Regions from separate parts of the Nostoc edaphicum CCNP1411 genome, predicted to be linked through region 4. Evidence: predicted binding sites of a transcription regulator. Region 4 holds the regulator's gene; each other region holds the start of a gene.
What was found. Region 4 encodes NtcA, which controls nitrogen genes in cyanobacteria. Its sites were predicted from a motif close to TNTGTANNNNNNNNTACANA; they were not measured.
Positions count from the first base shown of each region.

Region 1 (7,436 bases), 3.5 Mb from region 4:
TATGGAAACGTTACTATTCCTTCTGGTGTTGCTTTACCTGTCACCTACGAAAAAGAAACAATCACTATTGCTCCTGGCGAAAGTAAGTCTCTAACCTTGAGGATAGCGAACGACATTATCGACAGAAATAGAAACGTCTTGATTCCTGCTGGTACTAAAGTAAATGGACGGCTAGAATCTGTTGACTTAGATAGTTATTCCAGAGATACAAGAGATGATGATAACCAAGGAAAAGGTGTGCGGTTTGTCGCTCAAGAATTAGAATTTTCTAATGGTCAGCGTCAGTCGATTAATGCAACTTCTCGCACATATACCACAACTCAAAAAGTTTCACAGGGGCCTAGCACAGGTCAGGTTTTAACTGATGCAGCTATTGGTGCGGGTGCTGGTCTTTTAGGTTCACTAATTACTGGGAACCGCAGAGTTGACGATTTAAAACCTGTTCTCGGTGGAGCTGCGGGTGCAGGTGCGAGTGTCCTGTTGCGGAAAAAAGAAGGAAATGCTTTTGTCCTCAGACCTGCACAGGATTTAAGGCTCACACTGAATTCTAACTTGAATTTAGTACCACCATCTCGTTACTAGATTTAACTTCATTCAAGTTGTGAATTTAATCATTCCTTATATGCGATCGCCACTTTAACTATAGTGTGCGATCGCTTTCACTTTTAACCATAAAAAATCTATTTATCAGCAACTATTCTATCTCTGTATCGTCTTACTCAGTACTGATATTTATTAGAACACTGTTTTAATTGTGTTCAGAGTTAATAAGGTGATTACACTACTAGTTTTTCAAGCTATTTTGTGGGTTTGTAGTAAGCACTTTAGTGCTTAGAAAATGAGGACTGAAGTCCTTACTACGAACTTGTTTACTCCTCATTTTAAACTTGACAGACTACTACTTCTATTACCTACTTCGTTTGATAGAGACTTCTTGATTATGACTGTATGACTAAGGTAATGGTTTTTACAAAAAGCAGAGAAAATTGGGAACCTTATACTTTCGTAAATGTCTAGTTAATTAACAAGTAAAAAATTAAATTGAACTGGAGTAAAACATTATGTTTAACTTAAATCGTTGGCAATCTAAAACAGCTGCATTCATGGCTTTAAGCGTCACAGTTGGTACTGTAGCGCCCTTCATTACAGCTGCACCTTCTTTTGCTCAAACTACTTTTGCTGATGTTTCATCTAACTATTGGGCAGCACAATTTATTCAACAATTGTCTCAGCGAGGCGTAATTGCTGGATTTCCTGATGGCACCTTCCGCCCTGAAGAAGCGGTAACACGCGCTCAATTTGCCGCTATGGTCAACAAAGCTTTCCAAAAAGCACCGCAACGGCAAGCAATCAATTTTGCTGATGTGCCTAGTAACTATTGGGCATCCAGTGCAATTCAGCAAGCTTATACCATTGGTTTCTTGTCAGGTTATCCTGGAAATCGCTTTGAGCCTAACCAGGCTATTCCCCGTCAACAAGTTTTGGTTTCCCTTGCGAACGGTCTGGAATATAGTCCCAGCAGTAATACTGAAAGCACTCTGCAATACTTCAACGATGCCTCTAACATCGCTAGCTATGCCCGTAGCCCGATCGCAGCTGCAACTGAAAAGCAAATTGTGGTCAACTATCCTAATGTGAACTTCCTGAATCCAACTGCAACCGCCACTCGCGCTCAGGTAGCAGCTTTTATCTACCAAGCATTAGTTAGCTCTAATCAAGCCTCAGCTATTAACTCGCCTTATGTTGTGGCACTTGGGTCTACTACCCCAACACCTGTATCAGTCACAATTCCTCAAGGGACTGCTATTCCTGTGAAGTATGACAAGGCAGAAAAAATTCTGGTTACAAAGGACGAAACAGCGCCTTTGACATTGACAGTATCCCAAAACGTAGTTACGCAAGACGGATCTGTAGTGATTCCTGCTGGTAGTCAAGTTATTGGTCAACTCAGACCTGCTACAGGCGGTTCTCAATTCATTGCCGAGAAACTAGTTTTGGCCAGTGGTCAAGAGTATCAACTTAACGCTAGTTCTGACGTGATTACCAAAACTGAAACCGTCAACAAAGGTACTAGTACTGGTGCAATTATCAGAAATACCGTATTGGGCGCAGGTGCAGCTGCTGCGGTATCTGCTGTCACAGGCGATCGCGCCATTGCCACAGAAGAAGTCTTGGGTGGCGCTGGTATCGGTGCATTGATTGGTCTGTTCTTCGGCAGAAATAGCGTTGACTTAGTAGCAATTGACCCAGATACCGATTTACAAATGACAATCAATCAGAACTTGTTGGTTTCAGTAAGATAGTCATTGGTCATTGGTCATTAGTCATTAGTCTTTACAAAGGACAAAGGACAAAGGACAAATTTTAAACTTCCGGCAACCAAATAATAAATGTAGTCCCCGGCGCATCGGGTGAAGTTAGCTTAGAGTTGATTGCAGGGCTGAAAACCTCGATTTCGCCCTGCATTTGCTCTATTAATTGTTTAGCGATCGCTAACCCCAAACCTGTGCCGGGGATTTCTGTTTGCGCTTGTACACCCCGATAATGACGTTCTCCAAGATGTTCTAAATCTTCGGGTGGAATCCCAGGCCCGTTGTCACTGATAATAATTCCTTGAAAATTAGCTTTTTCTTGCCCCGCCTGAATCAAAATTTTGCCACCAGTAGGAGTGTATTTCAAAGCATTATCGATGATGTTAGTTAATACTTCTCGTAATGCTTTGACGTTGGCACGTACTAGAGATGAATTCTGTTGAATTTCAGTGATTAGTTTTAGCTTTCGCTCTTGAGCGATCGCTTTGGCTGATATTAATAATGGTTCTAATATATCTGTTAACGAGCAGTCAACTGCTTTATCTCCCGTTCCTGGCAATAATAACGGTGGTTTAGCGTCTTTTTGGATAGTTGCTTCTACAAATACTTCATCTTCTGCAAGATGTAGTGGTGCTAAATCTGCCTCTGTCAAGTCAATTACTTGCTCAAATTGTTGCAGTAATTCTTGCAGGCGATCGCTTTCGCGCACAATACTATTTGCTACATCCCGGTTGGCATCTGCTGGTCGTAGTCTTTTCAATAGCAGTTTTCCAAAAGTCCGCAACGCCGTTAATGGATTACGAAACTGATGCAAAAGGTTATCTAATAAATCCCGCTGTTTTTCTTGGAGAATTTGTTGCTCATGCAACTGCTGCTCAAACCATGCTCGTCGTTGATCTAAAATACAAGCGATCGCTAATGTTTGAGCTATTCGTTGAATCTGACTTTCCTCGTTTTCATTCCATGCCCGGTCTTGCCTACTTGTCACCAGTAAGCCCATCATCACACCCTCATAAATTAGAGGTAAAACAATTTGGTTTCCACTAAATAGGTATTCCTCTTTGAGATGGGGTTGAGATGCATCTGGTATCTCCGAACCCTGTGATGAGGTTGGAGATCCTGATCCTGCTGTCAATAATTTTCTCTGATCATTGGGTAATACAAACACATTTCCAACTTGAAGCTGCTTGTGTGCTGTCGCCTCAGCAGTTACCTCCCCTGGCGGTAATAATGCTGTTTCCGGGTAAATTACCACAGGAATAAGTTTTGCATCGCCTGAAGGAGTCTCTACCAATTCTTGTGTTAGGTACACAATACTTAAAGTTGCTCCCAGCCCTTGGGTTAGTAGCGCTATTTGCTCTCGACACAGAGCAAGAAAATCGGAACTGGCAGACATTAACATTTTTTAGCTCTTGCTCAAGATTACAGATTTTGAGGCATGATGTAAGAGAGGATACTTAATTTTTACCTCACTCATTTAATAAAGCTTAACTAAAATTTTCTCAGAGATGGTTTGTACCAGGGGATTATATCTTTAGGTGGTTTTGTTTTATCTATTTTCAAAGATATTAACTTTCTTACATGAAAAGGTTAAAAAGTATTGATATTTTGAACTAGAACCTATATAATGACGACGGATTTTGTAGCTATCACTACAATCTATAGCTTGAAAGAGGAGGACAATAGATTGGCAAGGAGACGCAAAAGGAAGAGTCGTCGTCGTCAGGAAGGACGGCGAATTTTGGAACATGTGCCTCAATATAGCATCGAAAGTGGCGAAGAAAAGCCTGTGACAGCAGCGAGAAGATTCATTCAAGCTGAAGGGATTTTGCCACCGGCATTGCTACTCGTAAAGCGAAATGAACACACCACAGATCGTTATTTCTGGGCAGAAAAGGGACTGTTTGGTGCTCAATACGTAGAGGAAAACCATTTCTTGTTTCCTAGCTTGAGGGTGTTAGAACCTTCGCCAGGTCAAGAACCTCTTGCTTTAGCTAGTCGGTGAACCATAGATGGTCATCTTAAGCATTGAGTGTGGCTCCTGACTATCATTAACTGGCAAAATTGCTAAGTTTATGCAAAATTTAATTTTTTTTTAGTTTGTAGCTGATTTGCCAGTAAGTCTAGTCCAGGTAGTTGGAAAGTAAACTTGTCTCAAGCCACGCTAGATTGCATGGGTTGATACTATTTTGATGATGCAGAAAGAAGGGAGTAGGTATAGAGCCAAGCGCGTTTAAAAGCGCTCGTGAAGTTGCGCTCTATGCCGTAGATTGCTAGGCAAGCTCTGTCAATGAATTTAAGTTAATTAATTTAAATTTTTTCCCCACAACTTGTGTCGTGGGGAAAACTGACAAAGCAGTGGTCTTAATTTCCTCCTTCCTACTTTCCATTGCCTAAAGAGTAGGTCAGGTCAGAAGTCTGCATATCATAGTTAAAAGATGGTCACAAAAATCAACAATTATATCCCAGGCTTTAGCTGTAGAGTCCTCTGTAACTCACTGAGTTCATCTCGATGGGCAACTACGGTTATCTTACTTGAGGAGGTTTGTTCGCTCTGAGTTGTTTCTACTTTGAGCGAAACCTTCTCAAGTCTTTCAGATTTTTTCCAATAAAATAGACCACTTAAAGGCGACAGCAGTACCATAGCCAGAACAATGGTACTCAGGCCAGGAAAAAGCAGGTATACCACCAAAGATAGACAAACAATCCCAATAGCTGCCAGTAAAGTTAGAAATATAGCTAAGAACCAGCTAGGGCGAACATTACCTTCAAAAGTCACCTTGTTTTGTTCTCGGTCTACCGCTGCCACTCGGTAAGACCGCGAGCGAAAATACTCTTTTAATTGAGACATTAAAACAGCTTCGTCTTGCTCAGATACCAGTTGCGCTGTTTCTATGCGGTCTTTAGTCGAGGCACGAATAAAGAAAAACAGCCCAACGGATAACAACAAGGTTAACAGGAACGTAGATGGCAGAATAGCAGTATCCATAACTAATTGTTAGTGTTTGACTGGAGGAGACTTATTCATTATCAATTATTCGTTATACCAGTTTGAACAATGATTGCGAGAAATGGAGCGCCAAAAAGCAATTATTAGGGACTCTTCCACAATCCAAAATCCAAAATCCAACATCCAAAATCGGATTACTTTGTCCTCCTATTGATGTAGTCTTGCCAAAGAAAAGCTAAATCCTGACCTTGAACTTGCCATTCGGGAGAAACTTGGTACATACGCCTGGGGCGTCCCCGTCCTTCGAGTTTCTTCCAATATCCAGTGATTGCCCCTTGATCTTCCAGAAATTTTATTGCACTGTAAAGTACGGTATCTGAAAGTCGGTAGATGGGATATTCAGTTTCTAATTGCTCGATCAACTCGGTTCCGTAGGATTCACCTTGTAATAAAACAGACAGGATGTAACAAACTGCTAGTTCTTGACAAAGGTAAGTTGGCGGAGGATTTTCAAAGAATTGATATATATCCTCAAGTTTCATGGTTAGTGAATGGCTAAAAAAATGCCTTAGGGTAAGGTCTACAATCCTTGTAGTCAGTATACAGTGCTACTACCAAGCGAGTAATACAGATAAAGCTACTTAGACTAGATATCCATTGCGTAAACACCAAATAATCACCCACGCCTGTGAAGTTGTGGGAAGAGTTTGCGAGTTTTAGGGGCAGAAAATAATGTATTCCTACCCAAGCTCGATACGGTGTGGTGAGGAGCGAACAGACAGTGGTAAAGTCACTATCTTGGTGTCAAGTGATGCCGAACTAGTTAGAACCGCTTAAGCAATAAAATGCCATCGAAGAAATTTTACAGGTAAAATGCTATTTTGTCTGTAAAAGTTAATAAACACTTTGTTTTACAGTGATTTTCCCAATGCGAATTCTAAAAGCTTGCGCTAAGGGAAACGTCTGGGTTAAAGCTGCTACGGCAGTGGAAACACTTAAGCAGTAACCATTACTAATTTCTTCAACAAGAGAATCTCTTGTGTCATTTGGCAAGCGTGATAGTAAATTGATCAAAGAAGACCTAAAGGCGGGGGGAAGACCTGACTTTTCACGTTATATGGAAAAGCTAACGATTAACCTAATACCCTAAACCCCTTCCCGCATTGGGAAGGGGAAAATTCAAAGTATGTTTCCTAGAAGGAAGAGATTTAGAAAGAGGTTTTCCAGATAGCATAAAAAGTCAGAAAGAAGATGGGGAAACGCGGGGGTGAGGGGAAATAACTCTCCGTGTCTCCGTATCCCCCCGTCCCCGTGTCCTTTAATCAAGCGCCCAGCACATTGGTGAACTATGTCACAAACTCCCGATGCCCCATCATCTTCCTCAACTCTCCGGGCTATTGCCCAAACTTTTCGCCTTACAGGTTGGATTAGTTTTTGGATTCAGCTAGTACTAGGCGTTGTTTCTAGCATAATTGTGTTGCTGTTCGCCATCTTTAATCAAAGAACTGGCAGTCCTAGTAATAATCCTGGGACTGGCTTTGGCGTATTTTTAGCAATTTGTGGATTGGTTGTTTTGGGTGGGGGCATTTATTTAGCTTACCGTTACACCAGAATTGGTAAGCAATTGGAATCTTCCAATCCCAGCAACCGCCCTCGGAAAAGTGAGACTGTGCAAGTATTACGCTTAGGGTTGTGGGTGAATTTAGGGGGAACGTTGGTGACTCTTTTAGGGGCGCAAGCGATCGTTGGAACACTGGTAGCAAGATCCATATCTCCTCAAGCTATAACTACCCAATTTTTTGACCCTACCCGAATTATTAGCGGTTTAGATATGCTTGTTGTACAGGCAAACACCAACACTGTCTCAGCGCATTTTGCAGGGCTTGTGGCATCGCTTTGGTTACTGAATCGCATTAACCGACCTTAGAAAGAGGAGTCGGCAGAAAAGTAAAAGTCAAAATCAAGTAATTCTTTTGACTTCTTTCAAAATCAGTATATGCTGATGTGTTGGCAGGTAGATAATAGGTTAAAAACTGAGAAAAATCTGTGCTGGATATCAAGCAAATACGGGAAAATCCGCAATTAGTTCAAGAACGATTGAATAGTCGTAGTGGTAAATACGACATTGAACCGATTTTACAGTTAGATCGGCAACAACGGGAGCTTGAAGGGAC
Region 1 covers NZ_CP054698.1:1,523,738-1,531,173, forward strand. The annotation lists gene HUN01_RS09080 (conjugal transfer protein TrbI) at 1-582, shown strand, start outside; gene HUN01_RS09085 (S-layer homology domain-containing protein) at 1,062-2,303, shown strand; gene HUN01_RS09090 (sensor histidine kinase) at 2,365-3,714, opposite strand; gene HUN01_RS09095 (DUF3155 domain-containing protein) at 4,000-4,317, shown strand; gene HUN01_RS09100 (cofactor assembly of complex C subunit B) at 4,771-5,301, opposite strand; gene HUN01_RS09105 (PadR family transcriptional regulator) at 5,457-5,804, opposite strand; gene HUN01_RS09110 (hypothetical protein) at 6,157-6,315, opposite strand; gene HUN01_RS09115 (DUF3611 family protein) at 6,611-7,189, shown strand; gene serS (serine--tRNA ligase) at 7,309-7,436, shown strand, end outside.
Region 1: HUN01_RS09095 (DUF3155 domain-containing protein) is a predicted target of NtcA. The motif match lies at 3,952-3,971, and genes of this name have one in related genera.

Region 2 (7,436 bases), 580 kb from region 4:
TGCACTTGGGGACAGTTAGGCGCTAGCAGCGTCATTCAAGAAATTCTCTCTCAAGTTGACCAAAATACAATTCTGTATCGCTTGCGACAAGAGTTAGGCATAAAATATTGAGAATAAATAAGAATTGTTAAGCATTTGTTACCGTTTATAAGTGTTTATCAACTTCTATCAAACTCTTCTGACAATTGACTGACATTCCTAATTTGGGATGCAAGATTAAGGGTACAGGTTACAGGGTAGAGGTTATAGGAAATAGAAACTATCCCCTATCCTCTAATATCTCTCTGCGTAAATTAAAGGTAAAAGTATCATGACAACTACCCTAAACTCATTTCAAACTGCTGGGGCAACAAATCTTGAAGAAGCGATTACTGAAGCCATTACCGAAGCCCGGACAACTTGTGAACTAGATGGTAGTGATTCTGCTGGTTGTGCCGTAGCCTGGGACATTGTGGAAGAATTACAAGCTGAAAAAGCCGATCAACAGCAAGCAAAATCAAAGAAAACCTCTTTAGAAAATTACTGCGATCGCCATCCAGCTTCCGTAGAGTGCCTAATCTACGACGTTTAATAAGAGAGAATTCAGGAGTCAGGAGTCAGAATTCAGTATGAATTGGAGTCTGAGTACAGATGAATATGTGGGTTAAAGTCTGCCACTAATTGATTCTGAATTCTGCATTCTTCTTTAACTTTTCCGTAAATCAGTTGTTGCTGATTGCGTTATTTGCCTAATTGCCTCTAAATCAGGTGGTGGTGTTTCACTTTCCATTCCCAACCACAAAAGATATTCGATATTCCCAGCCGGGCCAGTGATCGGCGACCAAGTTAAGCCTTTGTATTTCCATCCTAATTCGTGGGCTGCTTGCAACACCTGGAAAATTGCATCAGCTTGGTCATTTGGATCGCGCACAACGCCTTTTTTACCCACACGGGATCTGCCGACTTCAAATTGTGGCTTGACTAACAATACAGCTTCTCGGTTAGCTTGAGTTAGTTGCCACAAAGCAGGCAGAATCTTAGTTAAAGAAATAAACGATACATCCACCACCGCCAAATCAGGAACCGAGTCATGTTCTCTATATAACTCATCCGGTCGTAGTTGCCGTAAATTGGTGCGTTCCCGCAAAATCACCCGCGGATCATTTCGTAACCGCCAGTCAACTTGCCCGTAACCGACATCAATACCGTAAACTTGTTTTGCTCCAGCTTGTAAGAGACAATCAGTAAAACCACCAGTAGAAATCCCACCATCTAAACAAATACGCTCTCCTACGGGAATGGCAAATACTGACAAAGCTTTAGAGAGTTTTTCACCGCCTCTAGAAACAAAAGGCGATCGCTCTTTAATATTGATTTGAGCTGCAATATCAACTTCAGTACCAGGTTTATCAACTAACTGCTGATTAACAGTAACTTCCCCCGCCTGAATTAGCCGTTGTGCTAAGGCGCGAGAAGAACATAAATTTAGCTCTACTAATAGTGTATCGAGTCGCTGTTTAGCCAATTAACTAGATTCTCCTGGTAAGATTAAAGCCAAAGCACGATTGATAATTTCTTCTCGGTTAACCAGCTTGTCTAATTCTTGGGCTTCATAACGACCTTCTTCTACTTCTAGGGAAGCTTCATCAATGGCGTTTAAATAGGCTTCTGCTAAGGTTTCTAACAATTCTTCTGGCGTGAGATAGTAGCCTCCAGCTTTACGCCGCTTATTTTCCCTCTGAATTTCTCGAACTGAATTCCGAATTGAGACTTCCCAAGAGCGAGTCGTGCGATTTTCAGCTTGTTGTTTAATCAAATGCAACAGCAAAATCACTGCATAGCGACGAATCGTCTTGATTATGTCATTTCGGCTCATTTCCTCTAATTCTTCAACTATAATTAATGCTCCTTGAACATCGCCCTTAACAAGCAAGTCTTTCAGAGTTAATAATTCTTCCATAATCAGCGCCTCAAACATCGGCAACTTCTATTGTGGCTTATAGCGGTTCTAGTCCAGATAAGATAGGCTAATGCATTTCATCTAGGAGCGATCGCATTCCTTAGCCAGTCTCATTCAACTATCCAGCTTACAATAAACGCTAGAGGATTTTTTTCCTAACCAGTCGTCTAAGACTACGAAAGATTTATTATGCCATTACGACAACCTCGTTACAGCAAAGAAGAATTTGCTCGTCGCGGTGATGAAATCTACGACTCTCAAGTGCGCCCACAAGTTGAAGAAAATAATTATGGCAAAATTGTTGCAATCGACATCGAGACAGGTGGCTGGGAAATCGATACTGATGAAATCAATGCCTCAAAGCGTCTTGAAACTCGCTACCCAGATGCACAAATCTGGTTTGTGCGTGTTGGCTCTCGCTATGTCCGTCGGTTCGGGGCTGGGTGCATCCACAAAACAAAATGATTATTGGAAGTGTGAATGCTGACTACGAGCCAATTATCGTTCTACGTATTTGTGGTGCTGATGCTAAAGTACATGAGCAAACCGCCATTGTTGATACAGGTTTTAACGGTTGGTTATCCTTACCTCCAGATTTCATTGCTGAATTAAAACTACCCTGGAAAAGGCGAGGACGAGCAATTCTGGGAGATGGTAGTGAATGTGTGTTTGATGTGTATGAAGCTATTGTTGTCTGGGATGAGCAATTACTAACCATTCCAATTGATGAAGCTGAGTCAGATCCACTTGTCGGTATGTCACTGATGGAAGGTTACAGATTAACGGTAGAGGCAATCGAAGGCGGTGTTGTAAAACTTGAGAAATTATGATCAGTAATCAAAGTCTCCCAATTTATCGGGAGATTTAGAGGGATCTAAAATTTTTGATACCGACTAGAGGACTTTTCAAACATCCTCTTAGTTTCATATCCTTTCTGTAACATACTCATGGAATATGATTTTTCAGTCTGAGATATGTGGATTATTTGAAAAGCGATCGCACCTACCGCAGGCAGACATCGCTTATTGCTTCTTTCTTCTTCGAGAATACACAACTAAAGATAATTAAGATACAGCAAAATCCGTGTATTGCCGTAGTTCAGCAGGATGAAAACCCAAAACAATATCTTCGCGCAAGATACCTGCTTCTAATAATGCCTCTGCCACTGGAACAGAAGTACCATCATATTGAATCCACACTTTATCATTAATAATGTCTATATGTACCACCGAACCATGTACGCGGCGCACGCCATCCCAACCGATATGTAACACTTCGTAATGGTCCCGCTCCGAGTCAATGACTGCTTCTGTGTCTATTTGACCGTTAGCAGGCTTGTGACTAGCATAGTCAAATATCAACTGACGAATAATTTCACGATACCAAGCTAGCTTATCCATCTGATAATCCTTTCTAGTTGCTCGTCAAAGACAATTAGGTTTATTCCTATACTATTAAGAATTAGCTGACCAAAGCGTTCGGAAAATATACCTTCATAAACTCGCTTGGGAACTGCTAAATAAAGTTGGCGTTTTGGTTGTAGTTCTTTAAGCACACTGCGATAAACTTCATACTGTCCTACAGCTTCCTGGAGGTCATTCACGGGAGAAGGACTCAGAAAACTTTTGATTTCAACAGCTATTTTTTGATCGTCCCTCTCAGCAGCAATGGTAACTCTTTCTGCTCCAATATCTACGTAAAGTTCTCTACCCCCGTATGCAAGGTATAAGGGATCGTTGGTTATTGTCCAACCATCTGCTATAAGTGCTTTAATGACTGCGGCGTGGTAAATGTCTCTGGCTGGCATTAATAGAAAGATAGTTCCAAAAGCACAGCTTTAATCTAGCAAAATTATTTTTACAGAGGCGCGATGTTACCATCTGGCGGCGAAAACTTAAATAAAGCTCTTTTCAAAGCCTGGTAGGGTTCATAAAAAAGCGATCGCTCTTTTCCCAACACAGACAAAAGTGCGATCGCTATTTATAATTCTTGTGGGGCAGACACCTTGCCCACTTAAAATCTAAATATCTATCTCGCTCAACTCGCGTGTGATGTGATCAAATGGTTCATCTACAAACGCAGTATTAACCACACCTGCTGCTGCTACTTGCTCCTTAATCAGATCCTTGAGAATCTGGATACCGCGAACAGTAGGCCCAATAGGCACTCCTAGAGAATTATAAGTTTCTCGCAGCCCTTGTAGCACACGCTCATCCAACACATTTGTGTTTCCAGCAACCAACGCATAGGTAGCGTAGCGCAAGTAGTAGTCTAAATCCCGCAGACAGGCTGCATAACGACGAGTTGTATAAGAATTTCCACCAGGACGAATCAATTCTGGCAGTTCTTCATATAACTTCAAACCAGCTTGCTTGACAAGTGCAGCCGCATTAGAATTTATTGCCGCCGCCGCTTGGACTCGGACTGTACCACTGTCAAAGTAAGACTTCAGGCTATCGATCGCATTCCGGTCAAAATACCGACCAGCTAAGTCATAATTCTTAATTAAACTTGTTACCGCATCGCGCATTCCTTCTTCTCCCAATCATTGCTATTTATGGTTTGATATTTATTTGGCTGCACTTATGCACCAGTAAATTTTTGTGCTATTAAAAATAGATTCGGCACAAAAACGATCTATCCACTACATAAGGATTTTATGTCAAAGTTGACCCCTATATGATGAACTTTCCAGTTTTGTACAGATGATCGCTGAAAGGTTAATATAACCTGATAATCCAGATATCTGTAACATAAGCTACAAAATCCGCTAATGTCTAGTATTTAAGATATTTCTGGTGTGTCACGGCCTGATTGAGATCAGCAGGGTTAGGATGCAATGTAAGATTCTGGTTGACTTTAGAAAATTGGTAGAGAAGGAGTAACAATGACAACACCACAAGAACTCTTGAAGAGAATTCAAGATGAAAAAATTCAGCTGATTGATCTCAAATTCATCGATACCGTAGGGACTTGGCAGCACCTCACACTGTACCAAAACCAAATCGATGAAACTGCGTTCACTGATGGCGTAGCTTTTGACGGTTCCAGCATTCGGGGTTGGAAAGCAATCAACGAATCGGACATGACGATGGTACTCGACCCCAACACTGCTTGGATCGACCCATTTATGGAAGTCCCAACACTAAGTATAATTTGTAGTATTAAAGACCCACGCACGGGTGAACCGTACAACCGTTGCCCACGCGTTATTGCCCAAAAAGCAATAGATTACTTGGTTTCCAGTGGTCTTGGTGATACAGCCTTCTTTGGCCCTGAAGCTGAGTTCTTTATCTTTGATAGTGCTAGGTTTGCCCAAACTGCTAACGAAGGCTACTATTTCTTAGACTCCGAAGAAGGTGCTTGGAATTCCGGTAAAGCCGGTACAGATGAAAAACCCAACTTGGGTTACAAACCACGCTTCAAAGAAGGTTACTTCCCAGTTGCACCGACGGATTCTTTCCAAGATATCCGTACAGAGATGCTGTTGACAATGGCAGAATTAGGTGTGCCCATTGAAAAGCATCACCATGAAGTTGCTACTGGTGGTCAGTGCGAACTAGGTTTCAAGTTTGGCAAGTTGATCGAAGCGGCTGACTGGTTGATGATTTACAAATATGTCATCAAGAACGTTGCCAAAAAATATGGCAAAACCGTCACCTTCATGCCAAAACCAATTTTTGGCGATAACGGTTCGGGAATGCACTGTCACCAGTCCATCTGGAGAGACGGACAACCTCTGTTTGCAGGTGATAAGTATGCTGGTTTGAGCGATATGGCGTTGTACTACATTGGTGGTCTTCTCAAGCACGCACCAGCGCTGTTGGCAATTACCAACCCCAGCACCAACTCATACAAGCGCCTAGTACCTGGTTATGAAGCACCAGTGAACTTAGCTTACTCTGAAGGAAACCGTTCTGCTTCTATCCGTATTCCTCTATCTGGTAAAAACCCTAAAGCCAAGCGTTTAGAATTCCGTTGTCCAGATGCTACATCTAACCCCTACTTGGCATTTGCTGCAATGCTTTGTGCTGGTATCGATGGCATCAAGAACAAAATCCATCCTGGTGAACCCTTAGATAAGAATATCTATGAACTCTCTCCAGAGGAGCTTGCAAAGGTTCCCTCAACTCCAAGTTCTTTAGAACTGGCATTGCAAGCACTAGAAAACGATCACGGTTTCTTGACAGAATCAGGCGTATTCACGGAAGACTTTATCGAAAATTGGATTGACTACAAGCTTAACGAAGCCAAGCAGTTACAGCTACGTCCTCATCCCTACGAGTTTTACCTCTACTACGATGCTTAATTAAGAGTCGTATCTAACTAAAAAGTAATAAGTTTTGCCACCCTAAAAGTAGAGGGTGGCTTTTTTTTCCAGACTTATCAGTTGAGACATTTACTCAAAAAATCCAGCTTAGAATTCCTGAAACTTAGCTCATGGAAGCATGGCTGGGGCCATAAATCATTCTACTGCTAGCATCCACCTTGCCTTGAATCGGGTTCCAGTAGTGAGATACTTCTTCAGGAAGACCTAGTTCTTGTGCCGCCCGCATCAGCATTGATTGTTGGCGATTCTTGACTTGCTGATGTTCACGCACCATTAATGCACGAGATTTATCTGCGATAGACATAACCATAGTCCTCTTTATTTTGTGAATATATAATTTCTGTTTCCTCACACCAACTAATATAACAAAAATTCTGTAACATAAGCTACTTTTTACAAAAGTTTATATTTGCTTTATCAGGTGTTTTTCCCAAAAGCCGATTGAAGAAGGCAGGAGGCAGAGGGCAGAAGGTTCAATTTAGAAGGGGATTCAACACCGTACTTAATTGGGGCCACCAAATTTTTTCAATTTGGTGGGGGTCTTAATCCGCAAGTTCGATGATTGTCACGGGCTTCAGCGCTGAAAACAGTATTCCAACTGAAACTCCTGCCTTCTGCCCTCTGCCTTTCTTGATAAACCTTACTCCAACTTCGATGAGTAAAATATCGAGTTTTAATTTTGTCTATCGTGGTAACTTTTACCTTTCCAACAGTAGGTAATTTATTCGTTACAATTATTTACATATAAATTAAGCCATCAAAACTTGAGCTATTTTTATGCCTGACAGTTTAACTAAGCTGACTTATCAGACCTTTCAGCAGAGCAAAAATTACTTTGGTCTGGCTCACAAAATATTAAGTTCACGATTGAGGAACCTGGTGTATCCGACACTTGAAGAAAAGACCAAACCCATCCCAAATGAACTTTTATTAAAACTTCAACAGAGATTGAACCAGGTGTTGGAAACAGACTGGCAAGATGCTCAAAAGGGTGTGTACCCCGAAAGCTTATTGTTTGACAACCCTTGGGATGACTTTTTCCGCTACTATCCTTTGGTATGGCTAGATTTTCCTCAAATCTGGGAACGAGTTAAACAACAGAATTACCAAGATTTTTCGCCCGAAATTGATACAGATAGTTATCCCAGCTACTATGTGCAGAACTTT
Region 2 covers NZ_CP054698.1:6,357,451-6,364,886, reverse strand. The annotation lists gene HUN01_RS29595 (GTP-binding protein) at 1-111, shown strand, start outside; gene HUN01_RS29590 (Calvin cycle protein CP12) at 311-571, shown strand; gene HUN01_RS29585 (TlyA family RNA methyltransferase) at 686-1,504, opposite strand; gene HUN01_RS29580 (DUF29 family protein) at 1,505-1,939, opposite strand; gene HUN01_RS29575 (hypothetical protein) at 2,129-2,404, shown strand; gene HUN01_RS29570 (clan AA aspartic protease) at 2,401-2,769, shown strand; gene HUN01_RS29565 (XisI protein) at 3,004-3,339, opposite strand; gene HUN01_RS29560 (XisH family protein) at 3,327-3,746, opposite strand; gene apcB (allophycocyanin subunit beta) at 3,960-4,469, opposite strand; gene glnA (type I glutamate--ammonia ligase) at 4,827-6,248, shown strand; gene gifA (glutamine synthetase inactivation factor IF7A) at 6,373-6,573, opposite strand; gene HUN01_RS29540 (class I SAM-dependent methyltransferase) at 7,047-7,436, shown strand, end outside.
Region 2: glnA (type I glutamate--ammonia ligase) is a predicted target of NtcA. The motif match lies at 4,685-4,704, and genes of this name have one in related genera.

Region 3 (7,436 bases), 3.5 Mb from region 4:
CCTGGTACACCAATGGGAACAGGTTGCAAATTGCGATCGAGTAGATAAATTTGTGTGTTCGATAGGGGACGACCTAAAGGAACAGTTTGTGTAGAAGAGGTTGTATTAGATATTGTTTCAGGTTCTACCTTAAAAGTCAGTACACCAACAGTCGTTTCAGTTGGGCCGTAATGGTTGAAAATTTGGCACTGCGGAGCATGAATTAAGAGTTTCTCGACTAAATTCCAACTGGTAGCTTCACCACCCAAGATTAATTGCTGCCAGGGTAATCTAGTTTCAAATTGTATAGACGATAACAAAGCCGCTAGGTGCGAAGGAACTATTTTGAGATAATCAAAAGGATTTTGTTGGCAATATTCTAAGAAGGCATTTGAGTCAGATATTCTTTCTTGGGATAAGATGTGCAGACATCCACCACTAGATAAACAAGGAAATATGACTGTATTCCCTAAATCAGCGGCAAATGTCGAGGCCAAGGCAAATCTACCACCTGGTTCCTGGAATAATCTTTCCTGAATTCCATCTACATAATTAAGTAATTGTCTGTGTTCAATTGCCACACCCTTAGTTCTACCAGTTGATCCAGAAGTGAAGATCACGTAGATTAAATTCTTGGGAGTCGTTGTATTTTCGAGATTCTTTTCATCTAATTGGGCAATTTTCTCCCAGTCAGAGTCTAAATAAATTACGGGTATCTCATGCTTTCCTAGTTTCTCAGCTAGTGATTGTTGGGTTAACAACACTTTCGCCTGAGTGTCTGCGAGCATGAAACTCAGGCGTTCTTGGGGATACTCCGGGTCGAGGGGTACATAAGCACCACCCGCTTTCAGAATACCAAGTAGACCAACCAGCATCTCCAGAGAACGCTCTACACAAATACCAACCAGCACATCTGCACCTACACCCAAAGACTGCAAATAGTGCGCTAACTGGTTAGCCCGACAATTCAGTTCACCATAAGTCAGTTGTTGATTTTCAAATACAACCGCCACTGTATCAGGGTTGCGCTCTACTTGCTGCTCGAACAACTGATGGATACACAAATTTTGGGGATAATCTACCTGTGTATTATTCCACTCAACTAATAGTTGATGTTGCTCAACTTCTGTAGTTAGGGGCAATTGGGAAATGGGTTGCTGTGGATTCGCCACAATTCCCGCAAGTAAAGTCTGGAAATGATTTGCGATTTGCGTGATTGTAGTAGCGTCAAACAAGTCAGTATTATATTGCCAGCATAATTGCAAAACTCCCTCAGCTTCCATCACCATTAAGTTCAGATCCAAGTGTGCACCACGCTGATGTCCAATCAAGTAAGGCTCCATCTGAAGCACTTGTTCTTGACTGTGTAGTGAATTCTCTGTTAGTTCATACCAACGTTGTGCTTGCCAAGCGAAACCAACTTGACACAAAGGAGAACGACTTGGATCTCGTTGTTGCTGAAGTTTTTCTGCTAAGAGTGAAAAAGGGTAATGTTGATGCTTTTGGGCCTCTTTTACCGTTTTACCAACTTGAGTGAGGAATTCTTGGAATGTGGCATTTTCCCATATAGAAGTTCGTAAAACGATGAGGTTAACGAAGTAGCCAATAATTTCTTGAAACTCTCCACCCCACCGACCTCTCATTGGGCTTCCTATGAGGATATCTTTTTGATCTGTATAGCGATAAATTAATATGTAAAATGCTGCTAGTAGAAGCTTATAAAGACTTGTTCCAGAGACTATAGCTAGATGATTAACTTTTTGAACTAACTGTTCATCTAGCTTGAGAATATATGTTTCCCCTTGATAAGTCTGTACAGTTGGGCGGGGTTTGTCTGTGAGCAAATTCAAAATTGGCAATTCACCAGCTAATTGTTCTTGCCAGTATTGCCAAAGTTTTTCTCCCCTCGAACTGGATAGCATTTCTGACTGCCAGCGGACAAACTCTACATAAGATTTATTCTTGGTGGAAGAATCTTTAGTTGCCTCTGTCTGCTCTTGACTAGCTTGCTCGATTTCAGCAGTATACAAAGTTTGAAATTCACTGATCAGTAAATCAACAGACCGCAAATCACCTGCAATGTGGTGCATTGTTAGCAAAAGAATGTGTTCTTTTACTGACTGACTAAATAAAGTAACCCTCAAAACAGAATCTTTTTCTAGGTTAAAAGGGCGGTCAGTTTCGGCAAATATCTTCTCTTTTAGGTAATCTTCACTCCAATGGTTGGCATCTGTTAAGTCAACACTAAATTTTTGTTGTTCATTAATTTGCTGGATCGGTTTACCTTCGTGGGTGGTATATGTAGTTCGGAGAATAGGATGGCGTTCAACAATCTTGTTCCATACACTGATAAAAGTATAAATATTTAAATATGAATTAATTTTTACCGTGATAAATATATTATAAGCAACGCTCTCTGGAGCCATTTGGTAGATAAACCACATTGCTTGTTGACCAGAGGAGAGCGGATAGCTTTCTTTTACTTTTCTGTTCATTAGAGTTCCTGAAAAATCTTACAATTTTGACGACAACAAGCTGAATATTCTGCGGATAGAGTCTTGATAGAAGCAATAAATATATTGAAAAACTATATTAATTAGCTAACCAGAGCATTAGCTTATATATCCTTCCTAAACACCGCTTTTTGTTGAAAATCAGGATTGCTTTTTAACTATTTTGTTCATTCTAATTACCTAAAATATTTTCGTTTTGGCTCAAACATTTCTCAGGGTACAATAATTTACCCTTATTTTATAATTTAGTCTTTATTGTTTAAAGTATAAAAATACAGGCTTTTATTTTTTCAGGTTATTAGCAATTTTCTTCCTAAAAAATCATATTTAGTCTGATAAAAAACTACAACACTCATCGATTTCTTGATTGGTAGATTATAAAATTAATTTTTGATTAAATAAACTTGCTTTTTTGAAATCAACTTACTTAGAATTTCACCTAACAACAGATAATCTCAGTTTTATCAATAAAATGCAATAGCACTTAAGACTGTTAACTAGACGATTAAGACTGCCAATTGGACAGTTAAGACATTTAAGAAGACAGTTAAGACAGTTAAGGGGACAGTTAAGACATTTAAGACAGTTAAGGGGACAGTTAAAATATTTAAAATAGTTAATAAAGAATAATTACCAGCTGTAACTTCTTTGTAGGAACTCAGATGCAGAGCGACGGCAAGGGTATCTAAATTTTGACAAAGTGGTAAGTAGAGGTGTAATCAAAGTAGTACAGATAAACTACATGACTAGTTAAGTGAGCGATCGCTAGTTGGTGGTATTCCAATACTTGTCGGGTTTTGGGGAAAAGGGGAAGGTGGGGCCCCCTCTGGGGATAAGGGGCGGGGGAAAGGGGAAAGAAAAAACCTTTAACCTTTTCCCCAAACCCAATTCCGAGTTAAAAATCCTTAACCGAGCAGTATTGGGTGGTATTCTCATTCTCAAAGTAAAATGAAGCCTGAGCCTGTGAAACTCAGTTTTCTTTTGCATGAAGTACAAAGCTACAGGTTTTGAGGCAGAGACTCTTTATATCTGATGCGTGAGTTCTGCATTTTGTACCTCAGTTACTTTCAAACTACTGTATATTAACTCTCACCAGGCTAAAGCCAACGAATGTGGCTTTTTTCCCAGATAAAAAAATATCTCCCAGTGAGGTTGTTTTACTGGCGAGAAGTAGACTTATATTTTCTTCGTTGCTGGACAAATTATATCGTGTCCGCTTGATTACTTATTAAACCCGAAGAACCCCACCCGGTCAAAGCTACGCTTTGTCTCGCCTCTCCGTTTGCAGGCTACAGTGTATACACAAGTCGAATTACCCCCCTAATCCCCCCGGAAAATCTTGTTCCCTCCTCTTTGCAACTACGGTGTACACACAAGTCGAAAAAAGCTTGATTTTCCATTCTTCTCTTGTTTATCTCGTTTTTATCTCGTTCCCATGTTCTACATGGGAATGCTCTCGTGGAGGCTCTGCCTCCACGAGAGCATTGAGTCAAAGACTCAATGAATGCATTCCCAGTCGGAGACTGGGAACGAGGAAAGTCTTATCAAGCTAGGTTTTTAGGATTTGTGTGTACACCGTAGCCTCTTTGCAAGGGGAGGGTTAGGGTGGGGTAAAATTCGGATTCATCAGCTATTTCAGACTTGTGTGTACACCGTAGGTTTGCGGGGAGGGGATTAATGGGGTGCAATGACTGTGGGAATCACAACTAAATTATACGGACATGATATTAATATGGTTAACTTCGAGGTTTTCGGTATATTTTTTTATAATAAATTTCTGTTAAAGGAAGAGTTAAGGATGCAAAAAAACAATAATTTACACCCTAACTCCTAAGTTTTATGCTTCCTCTGAATTTTCACTTTTATGTCCTGGGGATGCTTCGTAAAGAGCATCAAGATGTTGACGCGCATCTTCAACGTTAATCGAACGCATTACCAAAAGTGGCTCTTTAATTAAGTTGCCTGCGCTATCTAATAACTCTGGATGGGGTGCAAACTGTTTTTTTGATGAATAATAACCATAGCTGCCTTGATTATTCATTGGCGAGGAATTCGTCGGGTAAGTTCGCTCCCGATCAAAACTGAACATGATCAGGTTACGAATTAAGTTGCCAACAGCTATAAATGCAAGGATTGTAAAAGCAAGAATGTAAAGCAGATGTAACATTGGATTTTCCTCCAGAGCAGCAATTTTTAAAAGTTTATTTTGTAACGCTTTGTTCGCCGATACTGTGACTCACAGTTAAGACGAGTATTTGACACACTCTTCGTGCGCTTACATTTATATGGAGCTATTTGTCAACCGTTATTCCACTTACGGTAGCATAGGATACATTATTTTGTTAATCCAAATAATGTTAAGAAATTGTTAAGATTTTTTTACTATCTCTTTGATGACTGATTTACTATCTTGCATAGACGCTTCCTCTGCTTTTGGTTAGACATTACTAAGTTGTCTGTCAAAATTTAGCAGATGCTCCCACTTGCTTAGACTTCACGCCCTTGACGAAAGCGCATTGCGACATTCCAGCATTCTGTGACTAATTCATGCCAAGGCATTAACGTTGCCATATCAATCCCGACTTGTTTATCAGTTGCATTAAACAGCATCTTCGCCGTATTTAGTTCATCCTGCGCTTGCTTAACTCGCAAGAGCAAGTCAGATTGCTCTTGGTGACTCATAAATGATAGTTGCTCAGTTTCGAGTAAATGGCGCGATCGCGTAAACCAATGCTGAAAATCTTCCAGCAGGGGTTCTAAAACTGTTTTTAGCAACTCAGTCCCTGGTAAGTTTGAGTCTGGCATAAATTAGAGGCATATTTTAAACTTGCTTACTAATATTAACGTTATTTACGTTTCTTAACACTTTTCCGATTTCTCTCATAACTTGAGGATAAAAAAATATGTAACAAAGAACACAGAATTTATTATATAGTCTTGATGTCGGGATTGTACAGTGCCTTTAGGTAGGCATCTATAGGTATATATGACACCGAGCTACAATTCATCAGAGAATTTAGCGATCGCGGGGAATCCTGAATTTGATACTCATGTAACAAATCAAAAATTTATCTTTATCTGTGATTGAAGAAGAAGTCAGGAGCCAGAAGTCATAATCAATATAATGGGGAATTCAAACCCGCCTCTTAAAATCACCACTAAGAGAAAGCCTATTTAGCGAGGAGTATTAAACCCCTTAATTCAGACGTTCGCGGGACTCTCTCTAAGAGTTGCTATGCCGTCGGTGTTTGCGGTAGCCCATTGGTGTCAACTTAAGCTTAAAACTCCTTTCAAACCTCGTTTCCAGCCTCTGCCTGGAAATGCTACTCATGGCGGCTCTGCCGCCAGTAAGGAAGGCGGAGCCTTTAGGATGGCATTCCCAGTCTGAGACTGGGAACGAGGTCAGATATGATCTTTAAAAGCTTCTTCTAGACTGGCTTTTACCTTAAGTTGATACCAATGGCGGTAGCGTCTCCCTTTATGAGAAATCCGGGTTTACACTGCCCTATCCGCCAGTCGGACTCCAATTAATTCTGAATTTAGAATTCTTTTTTGATAAGCTGAACTGGCGAAAATCAAAGTCGTTATAGTTGAATAAGCCTACAGATTCAGATAAATCTTTTGTAATCACTTCGCCAACAGTTCAGCAGCCAATGTCGCTAAAATCATCTAATCAGTCAGAACACTCAGAACAAGTTGAAAAAATTTATTTACCGCGTACCAGCGAATCGGAGAACTTAAAAAAGATTCGCCACACTGCTTCCCATGTTATGGCAATGGCAGTACAAAAGCTGTTTCCCAAGGCACAAGTTACAATCGGCCCTTGGATTGAAAATGGTTTTTACTATGACTTCGACAGTCCAGAACCATTTAGCGAAAACGATCTCAAAGCCATCAAGAAAGAGATGGTAAAGATTATCAATCGCAAACTGGCGGTTATTCGGGAAGAAGTCAGCCGAGAAGAAGCCGAACGCCGGATTCAGGGAATTAACGAACCTTACAAGCTAGAAATTCTGGCAGATATCAAAGAGGAACCAATCACGATTTACCACCTGGGGAATGAATGGTGGGATTTGTGTGCAGGGCCTCATGTGGAAAATACCAGTGAATTAAACCCGAAAGCAATTGAACTAGAAAGCGTTGCTGGCGCTTATTGGCGTGGGGATGAAACCAAAGCCCAACTACAACGCATCTACGCCACAGCTTGGGAAAGCCCTGAACAACTCGCTGAGTATAAGCGACGCAAAGAAGAAGCGCTGCGACGAGATCACCGGAAACTTGGTAAGGAACTGGGATTATTTATATTTTCCGATCTGGTAGGGCCGGGTTTACCTTTGTGGACACCCAAAGGCACTCTGTTGCGGAGTACTTTAGAAGACTTCCTCAAGCAAGAACAGTTAAAACGGGGTTATTTATCTGTAGTAACGCCTCATATTGCCAGAGTAGATTTATTTAAAACCTCTGGACATTGGCAAAAATATAAAGAAGATATGTTCCCCTTAATGGCAGATAATGAGGAAGCTGCCGCACAGGAACAGGGCTTCGTTATGAAGCCGATGAACTGCCCTTTTCACATCCAAATATATAAGAGTGAGTTACGCTCTTATCGAGAACTGCCGATGCGCTTGGCAGAATTTGGTACTGTTTACCGTTACGAACAATCAGGGGAATTGGGCGGTTTAACGCGGGTGCGAGGTTTTACAGTGGATGATTCTCACTTGTTCGTTACCCCAGAACAGCTAGATAGTGAATTCCTCAATGTGGTGGATTTGATTTTGTCGGTGTTCAATAGTCTGCAACTGAAGAACTTTAAAGCTAGACTCAGTTTCCGCGATCCAGCTAGTGATAAGTACATCGGTTCTGATGAAATTTGGGACAAAGCCGAAGGTGCAATTCGCCGTGCAGTTGAAACTTTGGGGATGGAACACTTTGAAGGGATTGGAG
Region 3 covers NZ_CP054698.1:2,323,565-2,331,000, forward strand. The annotation lists gene HUN01_RS12205 (non-ribosomal peptide synthase/polyketide synthase) at 1-2,474, opposite strand, end outside; gene HUN01_RS12210 (DUF2973 domain-containing protein) at 4,330-4,659, opposite strand; gene HUN01_RS12215 (DUF2605 domain-containing protein) at 4,980-5,297, opposite strand; gene thrS (threonine--tRNA ligase) at 6,146-7,436, shown strand, end outside.
Region 3: HUN01_RS12215 (DUF2605 domain-containing protein) is a predicted target of NtcA. The motif match lies at 5,395-5,414, and genes of this name have one in related genera.

Region 4 (7,436 bases):
TAGACAAACTTTTGTTAAGCATATTTACCTGAGACTCTGAAACTACGATCAATAAAGTACTGTCTAAACATTTTTATTTTGACTATACCTAAGTATTCAAGTTCCCCGACACTCTTATTTTCCTAGAAAAGTGTGATTTTCCGGAGGGAATTTGTTTATTGAATTTAAATTTTTAGTGAAGTTAGCTTAAAGTTAATGCTGCTTGAATATGGCAATTATCAAAAAATATAGGATTTACGCAATTAAACACAGTTTCTACAATAAATTTTATCTTAGCCAATCAAGTACTTACGAAAAAAATTTTCTTGTCAAAGTTAATTTGATGACATTTTAAATCTGCCATAAGTAGTAAGAGACTACCAAAATTATGAACAAGTTCATTAAATAAATACAAACAACCTTAAGAAGAGGTAGTAATTTTATTTTTTCTGGGTTGGGTTGAGCAAAGATAATTCCAAAAGGCAGAAACTTTGAGTTTTGTTCTTCAAGTCAATCGGCAATTTGCTATTTGGTAACAAGACTAATTCAATGAGTTATCTTTTCTTTGGATTTGTTGAATAAAAAATTCTTCTAGGGAGTGACGCGACAAGTTCATGGTAATAATTTTACCCTCCATTAGACGAAGACTCGAAAGAAAATCATAGTAATCATCTTGTAGTGTACCGTGCCAAGAACCATCAGGCTCAAATATAAGAGTGGGTATCCATTTTTTGAGAATTTCCCCGTCACCACCTTGACCTTTGACGTGATATGTGTTTTTTCCGCCTAAGAGTTCATTGAGGGAACCAGAGCAAATTAGTTCACCTTGAGCGAGGATGGCAATGCGATCGCAAATCTGTTCTACTTCACTAAGAATGTGGCTATTGAAAAAAATCGTCTTACCAGCGGCTTTTAGCGCCAGAATAATTTCCCGCATTTGGTAGCGTCCCACCGGATCAAGCCCAGACATCGGTTCATCCAGAAAAACTAAATCTGGCTCGTTAATTAGTGCCTGTGCCATGCCAACACGCTGTAGCATTCCTTTAGAATAGCGACGCAGCAGCTTTTTACGGGCATCGGCTTGGGATAAACCGACTAATTCCAGCAGTTGGGGAATACGTTGGCGTTGGACACTTTGGGGAATTTGGAATAGCCCAGCCGCTAGCTGCAAAAACTCCCAGCCAGTGAGATAGTCATATAAATAGGGATTTTCTGGCAGATAGCCGATATGTTGCTTAACACTGCGATCGCCTATTGGTTTACCCAACAACGATCCCCGTCCAGAGGTGGGATGAATAATTCCCAGCAACAATTTTAAAAGTGTGGTTTTACCAGCACCGTTTGGCCCCAGCAACCCAAAGGTTTCTCCTTTGTACACCGTTAAAGAACAGTTTTTGAGAGATACGACTTTTTGATTTAGCCAAAAACCAGTGCGATAGACTTTTCGCAACTCAGAAGTTAGGACTACTGGCGGAATGTCTCTCGTATTAAGTTGAGAATTAGGGTCATCGGCAACAGACTTCATCTCGGTTAAATCACTATTTATCAGCTTGGGATTAATTACAAATTACCCGGTAGGCTGATAATAACCATCAACAACTGGTGTGTCAATTATCGTGAACTGGGGATTGGGAAAGAAGCAAGGGAGCAGGGAGCAGGGAGAAAGGGAGAAGAGTTTTTTCCTCTCTCTGCCCCCCGCACCCTGCCCCTCTGCCTCTTTTAAATGCCCCATGCCCCATGCCCAATGCCCATTTCATAGAACTCCCTTAGAACTGGGAATTACACCAGCACGACGGGGGTCGATTTCCACCGCCAGCCGTGTTGCTCTTGCAAAGGCTTTAAATGTTGCTTCAATAATGTGATGGGAATTAATGCCATCCAGTTGCCGAATGTGTAATGTCATTTGGCTATGGTTCACCAAAGCCACAAAAAATTCTCGTACCAGTTGGGTGTCATAGGTTCCTACCCGCCCAGTAGGAATTTGCAAGCCGTAACTGAGGTGAGGACGGCCGGAAAAGTCTAGCGCTACCTGAACTAAGGCCTCGTCCAGTGGTGCAAGAAAATTACCAAAGCGGACAATACCTTTTCTGTCGCCTAGTGCTTGGTTGAAAGCTTGCCCTAAAGTAATGCCTACATCTTCGTTGGTGTGATGATCATCAATTTCCCAGTCTCCCTTGGCTTGGACATCGATATCAATCAGCCCGTGGGAGGCAATTTGATGCAACATGTGATCCAAAAACGGAATGCCTGTTGCTGCTGTGCAAGTTCCTCTACCATCCAGGTTGATAGTAACTTGTACATTAGTTTCACCAGTGGTGCGGTGAACAGTGGCAATCCGAGAGGTTTCAGTTAAGCGATCGTAGTTTGAATTAATTTTGCTGATTTGCATAGGAAATAGGGCATGGGGAATAGGGCATGGGGCATGGGGAATGAAAAATGGACAAGAATTTTACTAATACTCAATTCCCAATGCCCAATCCCCAATGCCCCATGCCCAAATTATCTTACATTCCCATAATTTCATATCCTGCATCTACATACAGAATTTGTCCGGTAATCCCGCTGGACAAATCACTACATAAGAAAGCGGCCGTATTGCCCACTTCTAGCTGAGTGACGGTGCGTCGTAGGGGAGCTACTTCTTCTACATGATGAATCATATCTAAAATTCCACCCACTGCTGAAGATGCCAAAGTGCGGATGGGGCCTGCGGAGATGGCATTTACGCGGATATTTTGTGGCCCTAGTTCAGCAGCCAGGTAACGCACACTCATTTCTAACCCCGCCTTGGCAACTCCCATGACGTTATAGTTGGGGATTGCCCTAACACCGCCTAAATATGTCAGGGTGACGATGCTACCTCCCTCTGTCATCAGAGGTTTTGCTGCACCACTTAACTGCACCAGCGAGTAGGTACTAATTTCTAAGGCGGTGTTGAAACCAGAACGAGAGGTTTGGCTAAAATCTCCACTCAAATCATCTTTGCTGGCAAAGGCCAGACAATGAATGAGGATATCTAGCTTTCCCCATTGTTCGCGGATTGTCTCAAAGGTAGATTTAATTTGATCTTCATCTTGGACGTTACAGGGAAGAAATAAGCTGGGGTTGAGAGGTTCTACCAACTCCGCAACTTTTTTCTCCATCTTGCCGCGTTCATCCGGCAGGTAAGTAATACCCAGGTTTGCTCCAGCTTTGTGCAGTTGTTGGGCAATGCCCCAGGCGATCGAGCGGTTATTGGCAATACCTGTAACAAGGGCATTTTTTCCAGTCAGATTTAGCATAGAAATTGTTAATGCGATCGATCATTAGGAGCATACTAGAATCTGAGGCACGTTTTGTCTTTGTTTTATACAGGATTTGCAAAAATGAATATTGCTAAGGGTGTTTGCTGTGACAAAAATCTTGATTTTTTATAAAGATATTCTCAAGATTTCTTTATTTGTTCTTCAAAAAACCTTTTAAATACAGCTATTGGAACTACTTATCAACAATTAGTAGCTGAAAGGATCAAGAATTATGTATCATTATAAACAAAGAGTTATGAAGAGATTAGTTTGAGTATAGGAAAGTACAGAAAGGTTGACGGTGCTTTATTCATTTTTCGGGTGTATTCTTAGGTAATCAGTTTTTGTTTTTCCGGCATTGGGTAGGGGAAGGGAGATGATCGTGACACAAGATAAAGCCCTAGCAAATGTATTTCGTCAGATGGCGACCGGGGCGTTTCCGCCAGTTGTGGAAACGTTTGAACGCAATAAAACGATCTTTTTTCCTGGCGATCCTGCCGAACGAGTTTATTTTCTTTTGAAAGGTGCTGTTAAACTTTCCAGGGTGTACGAGGCAGGAGAGGAAATAACGGTAGCGTTGCTGCGGGAAAATAGTGTTTTTGGTGTATTGTCATTGCTGACAGGAAATAAGTCGGATCGGTTTTACCATGCGGTTGCATTTACTCCTGTGGAATTACTGTCAGCACCAATTGAACAGGTGGAGCAAGCACTCAAGGAAAATCCAGAATTATCAATGTTAATGCTGCGAGGTCTGTCTTCGCGAATTTTACAGACGGAGATGATGATTGAAACTCTTGCTCACCGAGATATGGGTTCTAGGTTGGTAAGTTTTTTGTTAATTCTTTGTCGGGATTTTGGCGTTCCTTGTGCAGATGGGATCACTATTGATTTGAAGTTATCTCATCAAGCGATCGCAGAAGCAATTGGTTCAACTCGTGTTACCGTTACTAGGCTACTGGGAGATTTGCGTGAGAAAAAGATGATTTCTATCCACAAAAAGAAGATTACTGTGCATAAACCTGTTACCTTAAGTAGGCAATTCACATAAAAACAATTGGAGAAAGGGGAATCGGCGCGTGTTCTATTTTGAAAAATGACACTAATAGCTAGAGGTAAATCAAAATTGAGTAATTTCAGCTATTGCCAATTTCCACTTCTTTCCAGACAATGCTTAAAAGTAGTAGGCTGTATCTGGAAGGATTTCGGTAGCTAAAGATGACCACCGGATACATCCTCATCGCTGCAATTTTAATTCTGGGAGGCGTAATTGCAACCGTGGGCGATCGCATCGGCACACGAGTTGGCAAAGCCCGCCTCTCACTTTTTAAGCTTCGTCCAAAAAACACTGCTGTACTGGTCACTATTTTTACGGGTGGCTTGATTTCAGCATCAACTTTAGGGATTTTATTCGCTGCTGACGAAGGCTTGCGAAAAGGAGTCTTTGAGTTAGAGGACATTCAAACAGACCTCAGACAGAAGCGGGAACAGCTAAAAACCGCAGAAACTCAGAAAAGTCAGGTAGAGAGTGAGTTAAGCCAAGCCAAAATTGCCCAAGCAAAGGCACAACAAGACTTGCAGGCAATCAACCAATCTTTGCAGGCGGCCAATGCCAAACAGAGGCAAACACAAGCTCAGTTGAATCGCACCATTAGTCAACAAGCCCAAACTCAAACTCAACTCCAACGCACTCAAGGTCAGCTAGAACAAGTTGTAACTCAGTACCAAAAAGCCATAGCTGAATTGCAAAGCGTTTACAACCAGAGAAAGGAGTTACAAGCGGCAGTTGAACTACTGAAAGCAGAACGTCAACGACTGTATGCTGAAGCGAAAAAAGCCATTGACGAAGCCAAAACAGCAATTGAAAAACGCGATCGCGAACTTGCAAACCGCCAAGAAGTCATAGAACAACGCGATCAAAAAATTGCTCAATTGGATAAACTGATTCAAAAGCGTAATCTCGAAGTTGCAGCGCGAGAACAAGTGATTGTCAAACGGGAATCTCGTCTTAAAGAATTGGAAGGACAACAGGAGCAACTAGAACAGGAAGTTGCAAGGCTGGAAAAATATTATCAGTCCTACCGCGATTTGCGTCTGGGTAAGCTGGCCTTAGTTCGCGGTCAAGTTTTGTCCGCTGCTGTAGTTCGTGTTACCCAACCTGCTGCTGCTCGTCAGGCAGTTGTACAACTCTTACAAGAAGCCAATCGCAACGCCAACCTGGAATTGAGTGAACCTGGTGCAAATCCTGCAAATGCAGAGCTAATACGCTTCACCCAGGAGAGGGTTGAGAAATTGAGCAAGCAGATTGAGGATGGTCAAGAATACGTGGTGCGAATTTTTTCCGCTGGTAATTACGTCAGGGGAGAAAAGCAGATAGAATTTTTTGCCGATACAGCCCGGAATCAATTGGTTTTTTCGGGAGGCGCGGTGCTGGCCACAACTAATACTGATTCCAAAAGCATGACATCCTATCAGTTACAGCAACGCCTGGAAATACTGATTTCTGCTTCCCAATTTCGGGCCCGTAACGCCGGAATTGTCGAAAATGTCCAAGTAGACGGGACTTTTTTGCGCTTTGTCAACCAATTAAGACAGTATAATCAACCCTTGGAGATCAAAGCGATCGCAGCAGAGGACACTTATACAGCTGGGCCATTGAGAGTAAAATTAGTGGCAACAGTCAACGGAAAAATTATTTTTAGTACTTAAAAAATTATTTGCACACTGTTATTATTCAGGAGGCAGGAGGCAGTTCTTGCAAGATTTAAACATATTGAACAGCAGCCAAAATAGTTGCTGTGATTGCATTTCTTAATTTCTAATTTTTAATTTTTAATTTTTTATGGCTTTCCGTGAATTTTCACCAACGCAACCAGTCATCTTGGGGTTTGATCCAGGTCGAGATAAGTGTGGTTTAGCGGTGATGGGACTGGATCGGCAACTGTATTATCATCAGGTCGTGCTAGCCAAAGAGGCGATCGCTACCATTGAGACACTACGTCAAAGGTTTCCGATCTCTTTGATGGTGATGGGCGATCAAACTACAGCCAAGCAGTGGAGACAGCAACTATACCAGGAATTGACAGAACCGCTGAGTATTATTTTAGTGGATGAGCGCTATACAACCTTAGAAGCACGCGATCGCTATTGGCAAATGTTCCCACCCAAAGGGCTAATAAAGCTATTGCCACAAGGTCTGCGACAGCCACCAAGACCGATAGATGACATTGTTGCCATTCTCTTAATCGAAAGATACTTAAATCGCCTCACTGAATCAGCAGTCAACCAATTTTAGATTTTGGATTGAAGAAAAAATCTAAAATCTAAAATCTAAAATCTAAAATTGAATTGCTTCTAACTCCTAGAGTTCCGCCCGAATAGTAAAAGCATAGTCTCCTCCAGGCTCTAGCTGGTAATCTTGTTGCTCCAAGAATCGACCGAGGGGTTCTTTGATTAAGGCGCGACCTTGGGAAGGCTTGACGGCAAGTTCTCCCCGGCGAAAATGCCACTGGAAATGCCACTCAAACTCACCCGCACTCACTTCGCCCTCAAGGAAGCCGTGTTGCCAGGATTGGCGAGTAATTCTGACATGGGCAATGGTTTCTGGCAGACGTTTTGCACTCACAATGCTTTATGTCAAGTGTGGAATAACAGCCGATCATGTAGGCTACTTATTTTATTTACCAAACTTAGCTTAATTAGACAAACTGACAAAGTGGGTATTTGTAGTTGACTAGGTTGTGTTACGACTTCAGGATATTGGAGTTGCGGCTATAAAATACGGTTCGGTTAAAGGGGAAAGGGAAAAGGGAAAAGGTTTTAAATAAATCCTTGACCCCTTACCCTTTAAGCTTTTTCCAGACCACAAGGAAAGTGAAGAGTGCTTATCCGAAAAGTATTCAATACTTGTCGGGTTTTGGGGAAAAGGGGAAGGTGGGGCCCCCTCTGGGGATAAGGGGCGGGGGAAAGGGGAAAGAAAAAACCTTTAACCTTTACCCTTTAACCTTTTCCCCAAACCCAATTCCGAGTTAAAAATCCTTAACCGAGCAGTATTGGAACAGTATTGGGCTATAAGCTGCGCGGACTTAATACCGAAAAATTTGCTTTATCAGACTATCCTGCGGGGAATTTTTATTAAATTTTTAGGAATGAATGTATCCGAGAAACTGCATATCG
Region 4 covers NZ_CP054698.1:5,777,871-5,785,306, forward strand. The annotation lists gene HUN01_RS27125 (SLBB domain-containing protein) at 1-22, opposite strand, end outside; gene HUN01_RS27130 (ABC transporter ATP-binding protein) at 521-1,504, opposite strand; gene hisB (imidazoleglycerol-phosphate dehydratase HisB) at 1,733-2,368, opposite strand; gene fabI (enoyl-ACP reductase FabI) at 2,484-3,260, opposite strand; gene ntcA (global nitrogen regulator NtcA) at 3,640-4,311, shown strand; gene HUN01_RS27150 (DUF3084 domain-containing protein) at 4,479-5,969, shown strand; gene HUN01_RS27155 (RuvC family protein) at 6,103-6,555, shown strand; gene HUN01_RS27160 (DUF3146 family protein) at 6,622-6,885, opposite strand; gene HUN01_RS35675 (hypothetical protein) at 7,395-7,436, opposite strand, start outside.